Methylomagnum ishizawai: one gene and its partner. The protein of the gene in region 1 interacts with the protein of each later gene in a pairwise test. Links are inferred from orthologs where the notes say so. Each region holds a gene or a part of one and is shown in the gene's direction. Other genes may lie near its edges.

Region 1 (5,204 bases):
CCAGGCCGGATATCACCGCCAGGGTCGGGTTCCAGCCCTACAACCTGCTAGCCTCCTATGCGCCCTTGGGCAAATTCGACCTGATTTTCTGCCGCAACGTGTTGATTTATTTCCCGGACGACATCAAGCGCGATATTTTGACCCGGCTGGCGGGAGCGCTGACTCCTGGGGGCTATTTGTTCCTCAGCAGCACCGAAAGCCTGCCGCCGGGGGTCGACGGCTACAAAACGGTGCGCGGCAAATATTGCCGCTACTACCGGATCGGCCCTTGAGGTCAATTGGCTCCGAATGGCCGGTTCGACCACTTTCCACCCCACCCGGCCTCACCCAAGCGTATTAAAATAAAGGTAGCAGTATACATTCCTTAATCATTCAACCCCCGAGGGTGATCGCTATGAAACCCATCCACCACCTAGGCGTCGGCCTGATCGTACTGGCCGCTTCCACGCTGGGGACTCCCGCACAGGCCTTGCCCGTGTTGTTCGTCAGCACCGGCCATACCGGAGCGCAGACGCAAACCGATATCAACCATACCCAGCACTGGACCTTTTCAGTGTCCCAGAACGTCACCGTAGGCGGCGGCTTGTTCGACATGAAACGGGGTCCGTCCAGCACCGCCGATGTCAGCTTCGCGATTTTCGAGGGGACATATTCACCCCCCGCGAGCCTGGATAACGCCCTGCTGCAAAAGGATTTGACGAACACGGCCTTCGCCCAGCGATTCAAAGCCGTCCTGTTCCAAAACACCGTAACCACCCTGTTGGCCGGCCACACCTATACCGGCGTCCTGTTCTCCGACGCCCTCGACGCGCAGAACAAGGGCTATTTCGTCAAAGGCGGCTCGGCCAGCCCGCTGCTGTTCGTCAATGCCAAGGGCAAGGCCGTGGCCGGTATCGAAATACTCCCGTCCATCGCGCTTCCCGAAGCGCCGCCGTCCAGGTTCGCGTCCCCGGCCTCCACCGATGCCACCTTGATTCCCGAACCCACCCTACCCGCGCTCATGGCGCTGGGCCTCGCGGGCTTGGCCTGGGCGACCCGCCGCAGCCAACCCGCAGCGCACAAAACCTGATCCGGCCCGGCGGTTGTTTTGGACGCCAGCCGCCTTATTGAAAAGTCAAGGCTTGAATCGGCCCAAGCCATCCATCATAATGCGCGTCCTCATCGACGGCCCCGGTCCCCACGGCCCGGAGCCAACGCCAGAGTTCAATGGCAAGTCGTGTCGGTCCCCTCGCAACGATACGCTGCGAACCCCGCCAGGCCCGGAAGGGAGCAACGGTAGCACCGGATTCGTGTGCCGGGGTGTGGCTGATACGACTGCCACCCTCCCATCCCCCATGCCTACACGGTCGATAACCGGCAGCGAGCCCCGATGGCCTATCAGGCTTTAGCCCGCAAGTGGCGACCCCGTAATTTCAGCGAAATCGTCGGCCAGGAGCATGTCGTCAGGGCGTTGACCCACGCGCTCGAAACCGCCCGCCTGCACCACGCCTATCTCTTCACCGGCACCCGCGGCGTGGGCAAGACCACCTTGGCCCGCATCCTCGCCAAGGCCATCAATTGCGAATCCCCCAACGGCTCCGACCCTTGCGGCCAGTGCCTGGTTTGCCGGGAAGTGGACGAAGGCCGCTTCGTCGATCTGATCGAGGTGGACGCCGCCTCCCGCACCAAGGTCGAAGACACCCGCGACCTGCTCGACAATGTGCTGTACGCGCCCAGCCAAGGCCGCTACAAAGTCTACCTGATCGATGAAGTCCACATGCTCTCGGGGCATAGCTTCAACGCCCTGCTGAAGACCCTGGAAGAACCGCCGCCCCATATCAAATTCCTGCTGGCGACCACCGACCCCCAGAAAATCCCGGTCACAGTGCTATCGCGCTGTTTGCAGTTCAATCTCAAGCGCCTGACCCCGAGCCAAATCGGCACCCAGATGGAATCCATCCTGCGCCAGGAGGAAATCCAATTCGAGGCGAATGCCCTGAAAGCCCTGGCCCGCGCCGCCGATGGCTCGATGCGCGACGGGCTGAGCCTGTTGGACCAAGCCATCGTCCACGGCGGCGGACGCCTGGGCGAGGCCGAAGTCAGCGCCATGCTGGGCACGGTGTCGCGGCGGCCCGTGTTCGATCTGCTGGACGCCCTGGCCCGGAGCGATGCGGCGGCGCTGTTGACCCTGATCGAAGCCCTATCAGAACACGCCCCGAATTACGGCGATGTGCTGCAACAATTGCTGATCGCCCTGCATCACGCCGCCCTGGCCCAATGGGTGCCCGATGCGGTCCGCCGCGACGAGGACGCCGACCGTATCTTGGCCCTGGCCCAGCGCCTGAGCGCCGAGGATTTGCAATTGTTTTACCAGATCGGCCTGGTCGGCCAACGCGACCTGCCCCTCGCGCCCGATCCCCGAGGCGGCTTCGAGATGGTCTTGCTGCGGATGCTGGCCTTCCGTCCGGCGGAAGCCACGACCTACCCGTCCCAGCCCGGAACCGCCCCGGCGCATCACGACGGGCAGCACGCCAAATCCGCGCCGCGCCCGGAACCGCCCCGGCTGATCCATCCGCCCCAGGCCCGGCCCGAACCGCCACCGACCCCGGCTTCTACCCAGGCACCAACACCACCGGCCCAAACCACGCCAGCGCCGGCACCCAACCCGGACGGTGGCGCTCCCGCGCAGGTCAATTGGCGCGAACTGATCCGCGCCACCGGCGTCGCCGCCCTGGCCCGCGAACTGGCCAACAACTGCGTGCTGGAACACCTGGACGAAACCTCTTGCGTCCTGCTCCTGCATCCCAAGCAAGCCCTGCTCCGCGCCGCCCATACCGAGGCTAACCTGGAAAAAGCCCTGCAAGACTATTTCCGCCGCCCGCTCAAGCTCACCATTAAGCTCGGCGAACCCGCGGGAGAAACCCCCGCCTTGCAAAACCAGCGGCAAAAGGAAGAACGCCAACGGGCGGCGGAGATCGAAATAGAACAAGACGAAAACGTTATCGCCTTGAAGGAACGGTTCGATGCCCGCATCGTGCCCGGTTCCGTCAAACCCTTGGATTGAACCCGCCCCGGAGCCACCGCCATGAAGAATCCCCTCGCCCATCTGATGCAGCAAGCGCAGCAAATGCAGGAAAACCTGAAGAAGGCCCAGGAGGAATTGGCCGAACTCCAGGTCCGGGGCGAATCCGGCGGCGGGCTGGTCAAGATCGCCATGACCGGCAAGCGCCAGGTGCTCAAGGTGGAAATCGACGACAGCCTGGTGAAGGAAGACCGCGATATGCTGGAGGATTTGGTCGCCGCCGCCGTCAACGACGCCGTCAACAAGGTCGCCGCCCTCAAGCAGGAAAAACTGGCGGGCTTGACCGGCGGTATGGAATTGCCGGCCGGCTTCAAGCTGCCGTTCTAAGCTCCCGCCCCGCGCCATGTCCTCGACCGGAGCCCTCGGCCAATTGATGCAAGCCCTGCGCTGCCTGCCAGGGGTGGGACCGAAATCGGCCCAGCGCATGGCCTTCCACCTGTTGCAGCGCAACCGCCCCGGCGCCCGCCAATTGGCCGAGGCGTTGCTGGACGCCCTCGACCGCATCGGCCATTGCGCCGAGTGCCGCACCCTGACCGAAGGCACCCTCTGCCCCGTCTGTGCCAATCCCCAGCGCGACCGCTCCCTGCTGTGCGTGGTGGAAACCCCCGCCGAGGTCCACGCCATCGACCAGGCCGCGACCGGCTTCCAGGGCGTGTTCTTCGTGCTGCACGGGCGCTTGTCGCCGCTCGATGGCATCGGCCCGGACGAACTGCGGCTCGACCTCCTGGAACGGCGCTTCCAATCGGGCGAGGTCAAAGAAGCCATCCTCGCTACCAACACCACGGTGGAAGGCGAGGCCACCGCCCATTACATCCACGCCATGGCCCGGCGCGATGGCATCCGCACCAGCCGGATCGCCTATGGAATGCCCTTCGGCGGCGAACTCGAATACGTGGACGGCACCACCCTGGCCCATGCCTTCAAGGGCCGCCGGGAGTTCTGACCCCCCGCTCACCGTGGCGTGGCCCGGACGCAGCGCCGCAGAATCCGGGACAACCCATTCCTAAACCCAAAGGGGAATCCACCATGACCGACTGCCTGTTTTGCAAGATGGTGTCCGGCGAGATCAAGCCCGCCGTGGTCTACGAGAACGAACACGCGCTGGCGTTCCGGGATATCCGGCCCCGCGCCCCGGTACACGTGTTGGTCATCCCCAAGCGGCATTGCGCCACCCTGGACGACCTGCCGACCGACGATCCGGCCCTGGCCGCGGCCCTGCTCGGGGCGGTGCAGAAAGTGGCGGAATTGGAAGGCTTGGCGAACGGCTATCGCACCGTGATTAATTGCCGGGGTGATGGCGGGCAGGAGGTCTACCACCTGCACCTGCATGTGCTGGGGGGCCGGGCCATGGCTTGGCCACCGGGCTGAAGGGGAACCGGGGCAGCAAAAAACCCTGGGGCGGGCCGGCCCGCCCCAGGGTTGGATGCAGGGCCGGAAACACCGCCCCGCACGATCTCCGCCTAATTGGAAGGTTCGTTGAAATCCACGCCCAGGATGGACCAGCTATTGGGATCGGCCTCGTTGTCGGCGATCATGCGGACCTTGCAGGCGAACAGCCGATCCACCTGGCCTTTTTCCTGATCGACGATCCTGACGGTGGAACGGATGATGTAATGGCGGTTGCCCAAGGCCCAGGCTTCGGATTTCTCGTCGAGGAACTGGGCGGCGTCCGACAGATCGCCCTCGTATTTCACCGCGTCCTTGCAATGGCTCAAGGCATAGCCGATGCGCGGGGTCTTGTTCTCGATCTTGCCCAATTGCTCCTCTTCGGCCTCCTTCTCGAAAAAGGCATCCGATTTCACAATACTCATCACCAGGGGCATCACCCCGTTGTTCAACACCGTGTAGAGCAGGGCCACGAAAAGGATCAGGAATAAGATCGAAAATTTGCCGCGTGTGAATTTAGCGATGAAATCTTTCATGTTGGGTTGCCTTTGTCGTTTTCTCTTTATGTAACCGGTCAAGATGGGCAGGGTAGTCCGCTTGCAAGGGAGCGAATTTTGCGGGAGTGTGCCGCAAATGTACACAGGCAACCCGTCACGTCCGTTCCTTTGCCGCGGGCGGAGCCACGGCTGCCCCGCCACCACCCCACCCGGACCGGAACGCGATGAAACAGGATAAAAAACTCGTGGTCGCCATCTCG
Region 2 (8,944 bases), 150 kb from region 1 along the record:
GCAGGGTGTCACGCCCGGCCCGGCCTACGACGCGGGACTCCGGCGCGGCGACGTGATCCTCCGGGTCCAAGACCAAACCGTGAAAGACTTGAATCATTTCAAAGACCTGGTGAAGAACCTGCCCAAGGGCAAATCCGTGGCGATGCTGGTGCAAAGGCGCGGCAGTTCCTTGTTCCTGGCCCTGAAACTCAAGGACTGAGCCCGTGGCCGAACAAAAACACATCCGTAATTTCTCCATCATCGCCCATATCGACCATGGCAAATCGACGCTGGCGGATCGTTTCATCCAGATTTGCGGGGGCTTGAGCGAGCGGGAAATGTCCGCCCAAGTCCTCGACTCGATGGACATCGAGCGCGAACGCGGCATCACCATCAAGGCGCAGAGCGTGACCTTGAATTACCAGGCGCGGGATGGCGAAACCTATCAGCTCAACCTGATCGACACGCCCGGCCACGTCGATTTCTCCTACGAGGTGTCGCGCTCGCTGGCGGCTTGCGAAGGGGCTTTGCTGGTGGTCGATGCCGCCCAGGGCGTCGAGGCGCAAAGCGTTGCTAACTGCTATACCGCCATCGAGCAAGGGCTGGAAGTCCTGCCGGTGTTGAACAAGATCGACCTGCCCTCGGCGGACCCGGACAAGGTTTGCACCGAAATCGAGGAAATCATAGGTGTGCCCGCCGACGAGGCGCTGAGGATCAGCGCCAAGACCGGCCTCGGCATCGACGACTTGTTGGAACAACTGGTCGCCAAAGTCCCCGCCCCGACCGGCGACCCGGATGCTCCGGTCCAAGCCCTGATCATCGATTCCTGGTTCGATAATTATTTGGGTGTGGTGTCCTTGGTGCGGGTGGTGAATGGCTCCATCAAGCGGAAACAAAAGATAGTGATTATGTCCACCGGAAAGAGCCATCAGGTGGAAAAGCTGGGTGTGTTCACCCCCAAGCCCTTGGACATGGAACAACTGGGTTGCGGGCAGGTGGGCTATGTCATCGCCGGGATCAAGGACATCTTCGGTGCCCCGGTCGGCGACACCATCACCGTCAGCGACCACCCGTGCGAAACGCCCTTGCCGGGCTTCCAGAAGGTCCAGCCCAGGGTGTTCGCCGGGCTGTATCCGGTCGAATCCGACGATTACGAGGATTTGCGCGAGGCGCTGAACAAGCTCAACCTCAACGACGCCGCCCTGCAATACGAGCCCGAGACCTCGCAGGCGCTGGGCTTCGGCTTCCGCTGCGGCTTCCTCGGCATGTTGCACATGGAAATCATCCAGGAGCGGCTGGAACGCGAATACGACCTCGACCTCATCACCACGGCCCCCACCGTGGTCTACGAAGTCCTGAAGTCCGACGACTCCACGATCCAGATCGACAACCCCTCGAAACTGCCCTCGCCCAACGAAATCGAGGAAGTGCGCGAGCCCATCATCGAAGCCCATATCCTGGTGCCGCAGGATTATCTCGGCAACGTCATCACTCTATGCATCGAAAAGCGCGGCGTGCAGAAGAACATGCAATACATGGGCGGGCAGGTGGCGATCAATTTCGAATTGCCCCTGAGCGAAGTAGTGTTGGATTTCTTCGACCGGCTCAAATCGGTCAGCCGCGGTTTCGCCTCGTTCGACTACGAATTCAAGCGCTTCCAGGCCGCGCCCCTGGTCAAGCTGGACATCCTCATCAACGACGAGCGGGTGGACGCCCTGTCCCTGATCGTCCACCGCGATATCAGCCAAAGCCGGGGCCGCGATTTGGTGGAACGCATGAAGGATTTGATCCCGCGGCAGATGTTCGAGGTCGCCATCCAAGCCGCCATCGGCTCCAAGATCATCGCCCGCTCCACGGTCAAGGCCATGCGTAAGAACGTGTTGGCCAAATGCTACGGCGGCGACATCAGCCGTAAACGCAAACTGCTGGAAAAACAAAAAGCGGGCAAGAAACGCATGAAACAAGTGGGCAAGATCGACATCCCGCAGGAAGCCTTCCTCGCGGTCCTGCGCGTCAACAAAGATTCCTGATGGGCGGCGGCATGGACTTCGATTTTTCTTTTTTCCTGGTGCTGGCGACCTTGGTGACCGGCGTGGTGTGGGGTGGCTATGTGCTGATGCTGCGGGTTCAAGGCGTGGAACCGCCGCCCCCGGATAAAGAACCCATCCTGGTGGAATACGCCCGTTCGTTCTTTCCCATCGTCCTCATCGTCTTGTTGCTGCGCTCGTTCCTGGTGGAGCCGTTCCGCATCCCCTCCGGTTCGATGATGCCGACCCTGTTGGTCGGGGATTTCATCCTGGTCAACAAATTCACCTATGGCATCCGCCTGCCGGTCATCAACACCAAGATCGTGGAGATGGGCCAACCGGCGCGGGGCGATATCGTGGTGTTCCGCTATCCCAAAGACCCGACCATGGATTACATCAAGCGCATCGTTGGCCTCCCCGGCGACCGCATCGGCTATGTCCATAAACAGGTGTATGTGAACGGCGAGCCGGTTAAGCAGACCGCGCTGGGAATCTACGAAGGCAGCCAACCGGGTAGCCAATGGGGCGGCGAAACCCTGCTCAGCGAGGATTTGGGCAGCGTCACCCACGATATCCTGGCGCGGGTTGGCGAACCCGCCGCGAAGGAAGGCGAATGGACCGTACCGGAAGGCCAATACTTCGTCATGGGCGACAACCGCGACAATAGCAACGACAGCCGGTTCTGGGGCACGGTGCCGGAAGCCAACCTAGTCGGCAAAGCCTTCTTCATCTGGATGAGCTGGGACGGCGGCATCGCCTTCAACCGGATCGGCACCTCGCTAAAATAATCCAGGGGCTTCCCAAACGGGCGTCGCTCTCGTAACCACCATAATTAGGGGCATGGTCCATGAATCAAACTCCCGTTCGCCAAGGTGGCATGACCTTCCTCGGCTTCGCGTTGCTGATGTGCTTGGTCGGCTTTTTCGCGATGCTGATTATCAAGATCGGCCCGATTTACCTGGACCACTACAAAGTGGTCGCTTCCCTGGAATCCTTGAAAAGCGATGCCAACTTGGCGACGCGATCCAAGCAGGAAGTCCTCCTTAGCCTAGCGAAACACTGGGATATCGACATGATCAACAGTGTCACCAAGGATAATGTTTATATCACCAAGGACGGTTCCGGTATAACGATACAAATCGCTTATGATGTCACCCAGCCCATCATGGGCAATATCGATATCGTCGCCCATTTCGACGATTCTATTGAGGTAGCCGCACGTTGATCCAAGAGCCGGAAAAACTCACCAGGAAACTGGGCCTGCACTTCAGGAATCCGCTGCTGGTGAAGCGCGCCCTCACCCATCGCAGCGCCGAATCGGATAACAACGAACGGCTGGAATTCCTCGGGGATGCGGTGTTGGGTTTTGTGATCGCCGAACGCCTGTACGGCAAATTCCGCGACGCCGACGAGGGCGTCCTCAGCCGCTTGCGGGCCATGCTGGTCAACCAGACCTCGCTCGCCAACCTCGCCCGCAGGCTGAACCTCGGCGACTATCTCATCCTGGGTTCGGGGGAACTCAAGAGCGGCGGCTACCGGCGCGATTCCATCCTGTCCGACGCCCTGGAAGCCTTGATCGGCGCCCTGCTGGTGGACCAGGGCATGGACGCCTGCCGCCATTGGATCCTCAACCAATTCGCCGAGCAGATCGAGGCCCTGTCGGTGCAGGATTGGAAGAAAGACCCCAAGACCCGGCTCCAGGAAGCCATGCAGGCCCGTGGCCTGGAATTGCCGGTCTATATCCTCAAATCGGTGGTCGGCCAACCGCACGACCAAACCTTCGTGGTGGAATGCCGCATCGCGCTGACCGCCGAGACCTGCGAGGGTACCGGCTCCTCGCGTAAGAAAGCCGAGCAGCAAGCCGCCGAGAAAATGCTGGCCAAACTGGTCCAGGACTTCGGATTCAAATCATGAAAGCAGGTTATGTCGCCCTGGTGGGCCGCCCCAACGTGGGCAAATCGACCCTACTCAACCATCTGATCGGCCAGAAAATCAGCATCACCTCGCGCCGCCCGCAGACCACCCGCCACCGCATCCACGGCATCAAAACCACGGAGGCGGGGCAGGCGGTATTCGTCGATACCCCCGGCATCCACGCCAGCCAGAAGCGGGCCATGAACCGCTATCTCAACCGCACGGCGGGCACGGCGTTGCTGGACGTGGACGTGATCGTGTGGATCGTGGACCGGCCCGTGTGGCTGGCCGAGGACGACCTGGTGCTGGAACGCATCCAGACCTCCGCCGCCCCGGTGATCCTGGTCATCAACAAGGTGGACCGGCTGGAGGATAAAGCCGCCCTGCTGCCCTTCCTGGAAAGCGCCCAGCAGCGCCATCCCTTCGCCGCCCTGATCCCGGCCTCGGCCCTGCGCGGCCACAATCTGGACGCGCTGGAACACAAGATCATGGAACTCCTGCCCGAGGGCGAACCGATCTTCGACCAAGACCAACTCACCGACCGCAGCCTCAGGTTCCTGGCGGCGGAAATCATCCGCGAGAAGCTGATCAGGTCGCTGGGCCAGGAAGTACCCCACGCCCTCAGCGTGGAGATTGAGCAATACCAGACCGAGGGCAAACTGACCCGCATCGCCGCCTTGATCTGGGTGGAGCGGGAAGGCCAGAAAGCCATCGTCATCGGCCAGCAGGGCGAAGTGCTGAAAAAGGTCGGCGAACGCGCCCGCCAGGATTTGGAGCGCCTGACCGAGGGCAAGGTGTTCCTGCAACTCTGGGTCAAGGTCAAGGAAAACTGGTCGGACGACGAACGCGCCCTACGCAGCCTGGGTTATGCCGAATGAACCCGGCCAGGACGCGGTCATCCTCCGCCGCCGCGACTACCGCGAAACCAGCCTGCTGCTGGATATTTTCTCGGAGCCACAAGGCCGCTTGAGCCTGCTCGCCAAGGGCGCGAAACGCGGGCGCAATCTAACTGCCGTCCTCCTGCAATGCTTCGCCCCCTTGCGGCTGGCCTGGGCGGGCCGGGGCGAACTCCCGGTGCTGACGGCGGCGGAACCCTGCGGCGCGGCTATCGCCCTGCACGGCACCGCGCTCTACTGCGGCTTCTACCTGAACGAACTGCTCTCGTACCTGCTCCCGCCCCTTGACCCCTACCCGGAAGTGTTCCGGCTGTACCTGGACACGCTGGGGCGGCTCGCCCAGGCCGAAGATTGCCCAGAACCCGCCCTGCGCGGCTTCGAGGTCGGTTTGCTGGAATACCTGGGCTATGGGCTGTGCCTGGACCGGGAGGCCGGTTCCGGCCAACCCATCGATCCCGCCCAAACCTACGCCTACCACATCGAATCCGGCCCGGTGGCCTGTCCGCCTGGGCAGCCCGGGGCCATCCACGGTTCTACCCTGCTGGACCTGGGCCGCGACCGCCTGGAAACCCCGGCGGCGCTCAAGGAAGCCAAACACCTGATGCGGCGGGTCGTCCAGCATTATCTCGATGGCCGCGGCCTCAAAAGCCGCGACTTGTTCCAACCATCCACAGGGAAAGCAACCCACGCATGAACGCCATAGCCCCCATCCTCCTGGGCGTCAACATCGATCATATCGCCACGCTGCGCCAGGCCCGCCACACCCGCTACCCGGAAGTCGTCCAAGCCGCCCTCATCGCCGAGCAGGCCGGGGCCGACGGCATCACCGCCCATCTGCGCGAAGATCGCCGCCACATCCAGGACCGCGATATCGAACTTTTGGCGGCGCTGCTGCACAGCCGCTTGAACCTGGAAATGGCCGTGACCGACGAGATGATCGCCATCGCCCGCAAAACGAGGCCCGCCGCCTGCTGCCTGGTGCCCGAGAAACGCGCCGAATTGACCACCGAAGGCGGCCTGGATGTCGCCGCCGACATCGCCCGCATGAAGGACGCTTGCGCCGCCCTGGCCGAAGCGGACATCGAAGTCTCCCTGTTCATCGACGCCGACCCGCGCCAGATCGAAGCGGCGGCGCGGGCGGGCGCGCCCGTGATCGAACTCCATACCGGCCATTACGCCGATGCCGCCGGCCCCGGCGCGAGGCGGCGCGAACTCGAACGCTTGCAAGCGGCGGCCCGGTTGGGCGGGGAACTCGGCCTGACCGTCAACGCCGGCCACGGCCTGCATTACCACAATGTCGCCGATATCTGCCGCATCTCCAATATCCACGAACTCAACATCGGCCATGCCATCGTGGCGCGGGCGGTCATGACCGGACTGGACCCCGCCGTGCGCGACATGAAGCGGACCCTGGAAGCGGCCCGGGCCTTAATTGACCGATGAAGGCTATTCTGCGATATTTGCCGGTCGAAATTGGCGGCGGCCCCATGGAACCACCCTGGGCGCGGCACGCGGCCATCCGCGACGGCTCACGGGGAAGTCCGAATGTACGAACAATATCGAGGCAAGCGAGTGGTGGCTAACCGGTCTGGCCAGCGCGGCCTGGTCCGGCAAGCCCTGCCGGTGCCGCAAAGACGCGCCAGCGGGATTTTCGCGGCGCTGGCGGCGGGCGTCCTGCTGGCCGCGGTGCTGGTGCTGTTCCTCCAGGTCCAAGGCTTCGTCAACCATCTCGAAGCCCAATGGGCGGCGGACACCGGCGGCGACACCCGGCTCCGCGCCCTTAACCAGCACATGGAAGCTCTGCAAACCAAGTTCAACGCCCTCCTGGCCGACTCGGTCGAAGTCCGGCTCAAGGCGCTGGAAAAAAGCGTCGAATCCGGCAAGGTGGCGCTGGAAGACCTCCGCGCCTTCGAATCGCTCAAGAACGACCTGCAAACCCTCGAAGCCTACACCGAACGGGCCGGCACCACGCTGGGGCTGGATTCGGCCCGCCAAGAGCATGGGCGCTACCAACCCATGGCGGCGGGCCAAGCCGCCGCCCTCCACAAAACCGACCTCAAGGGCGAACTGGCCGAACTCAAGACCTTGTTCTATGGCTGCCTCGCGGCGCTGGCCGTGGCCTTGCTGGCGCTGGCCCGCTATTGGGCCAACCAGCGCCGGGCCATCCGGCAATTGGAACTCCTGGCGACCCTGCCGATGCTGGCTGGCCCGCCGCCATCCGACCGTTCCCGCTGACCGGTGAGGAAAATGGCGTGGCGGTTGAGGACGAAGGACGGACGCGCCCGCTACGCCAAGCGCAAATCCACCGTCGAGCCGGTGCTCGGGATCATCAAGCACGTCATGGGCTTCCGCCAATTCTCGCTCCGGGGCCTGGCCGCCGTCACCGGCGAGTGGACGCTCGTCACCCTGGCCTTCAACCTGAAGCGGATGAACGTGCTGCGCTTCGCCTGAAGGGGGGCGAACCGCGCCCCGATGGCGCGGAAAGCGCCGGTCGCGCGACTCATCAGCGCCACAGGGCCTCCTCCATCGGCGAAAGGAGCCGGAAACCGGACCACAAGCCGCCCGACAACCCTTCAGGTCAATTCGCCAGTACTCAAGTCCGACAGACTCCTTAGGGCTTGGTCGTGAACGAGGTCTTGGGTTTCCACAACACCGTGGGCGAAACCCCGGTTTCCAGAGGTTGGGTTTCCAACCGGACATTGTCGAAGTCCACCTCGATGCCTGGGGCGTTCTGGGTTCCAGGGACGTTCAGATTGACCAGCCTGATGGTCAGCGGATGTTGGTCGTCCATCAATGCCCCCCATTCCTCGACAGAAGTCACGGCCACCTCCATCGATATCCGCTTGAATTTGCCTTCCAGCGGGATGCCGATGTTGACGCGTTGGGTGATGATGGTAGCGCCCGCCAGGAGTTGCACGGCATAGCCGGGAAAGCCGTCGAGGTCGAAGTACTCGAGGTTCGCGAAGTCCGTGTTGCCGAAGGGGAAGGCAAGCCCGCTACCGATATTGCCGACATCCACGCTCAGCAAATAGCGGGTATCGGGCTGGAGGGTGACGCCCGCCAGGGTCTGTTGCAAGCCCAGCGGATGGTTGGCGACGTTCGGGTCGGGGCCAGGGCCGGGAACTTGGGTGTGATCGCCCCAGAGCAGCGCCACATGATGCCCGTCCGGTGCCTGCGCCGGGTCGAAGACGGTGTCGAAAACGCCGGGGTTGTTCGGGTTTAACAGCCCTGGTGTGAAGTTGCCGTTCAGGCCGATGCCGTCTGGGTTGTAGACCTCCCAGCCGGGGATTTGGAAGTTGTTCAACGACCCCACGAACATGCCGCCGGGCAGTTGGGTGGCGTTGCCGCCCGGCAGGCTCGCGGAAACTTCCGGCGGTAGTTCCTCGAACGAGGGATTTTGGACGGGCAAGACCTCGGCCAGTGCCACGTTATGGGCGGTTCCTGCAACGGCCAGGGCCAGGGCCAGGGTCAGGGCGGTGAGGGGGCGGTTCGGATGGATGTTCATGGCTTTTTTCCTTTATGAGGGCGCGTTGTGGGCGGGATGGTGTATCGCTGGGGAATGGCATCGGCGTCCGGGTTTCCCCCGCCGGGAATCATGCCTTCATAGGGAAACAAGGTCTGTTATGTATTTGCGGATCGATCAGCTAATTTGTCACTCGGATCAGGTGAATTCCGCACTCAAATAGCGATTGATCCTCCGAGCCCAGGTTCATGACCACCGCTCACGCCATCCGATTTGGAAAATCCCACCAAGCTGTCCGGCCATACGAGGCTAGGCCCATCCTGATGTTCGGAAGCGGGTGGGCTTGGCCTTGAAGGCGTAGACTCCGATTTGGCAACCTTAGTCCGTACCGCCATTATTTTGGCCGTTCTTGCCGGGTTTCTATATGCCACAGGAAAATGGAGCAATCCTTTGTATCTGCCCGTAAGGACATGGTGGTTTCTGATGCTGTCGGGGTTGGCGACGGGAGCCTCGTGGGTATGCTACTTCCGGGCGTTGAAAATCGGCGATGCTTACAAAGTGGCCCCGGTCGATACAATCAGTCTTGTGCTAGTAGTGCTATTCGCCGTGGTTTTTCTCAACGAACGCCCATCGCTGCGGGAATGGTCCGGGATTTTCCTGGTGGG

The links.
Region 2: the proteins of recR (region 1) and recO interact in binary tests that used the Escherichia coli proteins (3 or more experiments, as listed by UniProt). The link is inferred for Methylomagnum ishizawai from one-to-one orthologs.

Annotation. Positions count from the first base shown.
Region 1 is NZ_FXAM01000001.1:3,533,251-3,538,454, forward strand. What follows is about bases 2,272-5,204. They hold recR (recombination mediator RecR), read left to right. Parts: upstream 2,272-3,404; coding sequence 3,405-4,004; downstream 4,005-5,204. Other genes in these bases: dnaX (DNA polymerase III subunit gamma/tau), read left to right, coding at 2,272-3,043; B9N93_RS15825 (YbaB/EbfC family nucleoid-associated protein), read left to right, coding at 3,065-3,388; B9N93_RS15835 (histidine triad nucleotide-binding protein), read left to right, coding at 4,088-4,429; B9N93_RS15840 (hypothetical protein), read right to left, coding at 4,522-4,983; B9N93_RS15845 (5'-nucleotidase), read left to right, coding at 5,169-5,204. Also shown: B9N93_RS15805 (CheR family methyltransferase), read left to right, coding at 1-272; B9N93_RS15810 (hypothetical protein), read left to right, coding at 395-1,069; more of dnaX, read left to right, coding at 1,370-2,271. UniProt on the Escherichia coli protein: May play a role in DNA repair. It seems to be involved in an RecBC-independent recombinational process of DNA repair. It may act with RecF and RecO.
Region 2 is NZ_FXAM01000001.1:3,379,542-3,388,485, reverse strand. Bases 3,650-6,648 are described here. They hold recO (DNA repair protein RecO), read left to right. Parts: upstream 3,650-4,787; coding sequence 4,788-5,510; downstream 5,511-6,648. Other genes in these bases: B9N93_RS15090 (hypothetical protein), read left to right, coding at 6,392-6,648; pdxJ (pyridoxine 5'-phosphate synthase), read left to right, coding at 5,507-6,259; era (GTPase Era), read left to right, coding at 3,917-4,798; rnc (ribonuclease III), read left to right, coding at 3,650-3,920. In the rest of the region: B9N93_RS15130 (DegQ family serine endoprotease), read left to right, coding at 1-199; lepA (translation elongation factor 4), read left to right, coding at 204-2,009; lepB (signal peptidase I), read left to right, coding at 2,021-2,794; B9N93_RS15115 (DUF4845 domain-containing protein), read left to right, coding at 2,854-3,231; more of rnc, read left to right, coding at 3,228-3,649; more of B9N93_RS15090, read left to right, coding at 6,649-7,051; B9N93_RS15080 (hypothetical protein), read right to left, coding at 7,428-8,321. UniProt on the Escherichia coli protein: Involved in DNA repair and RecF pathway recombination.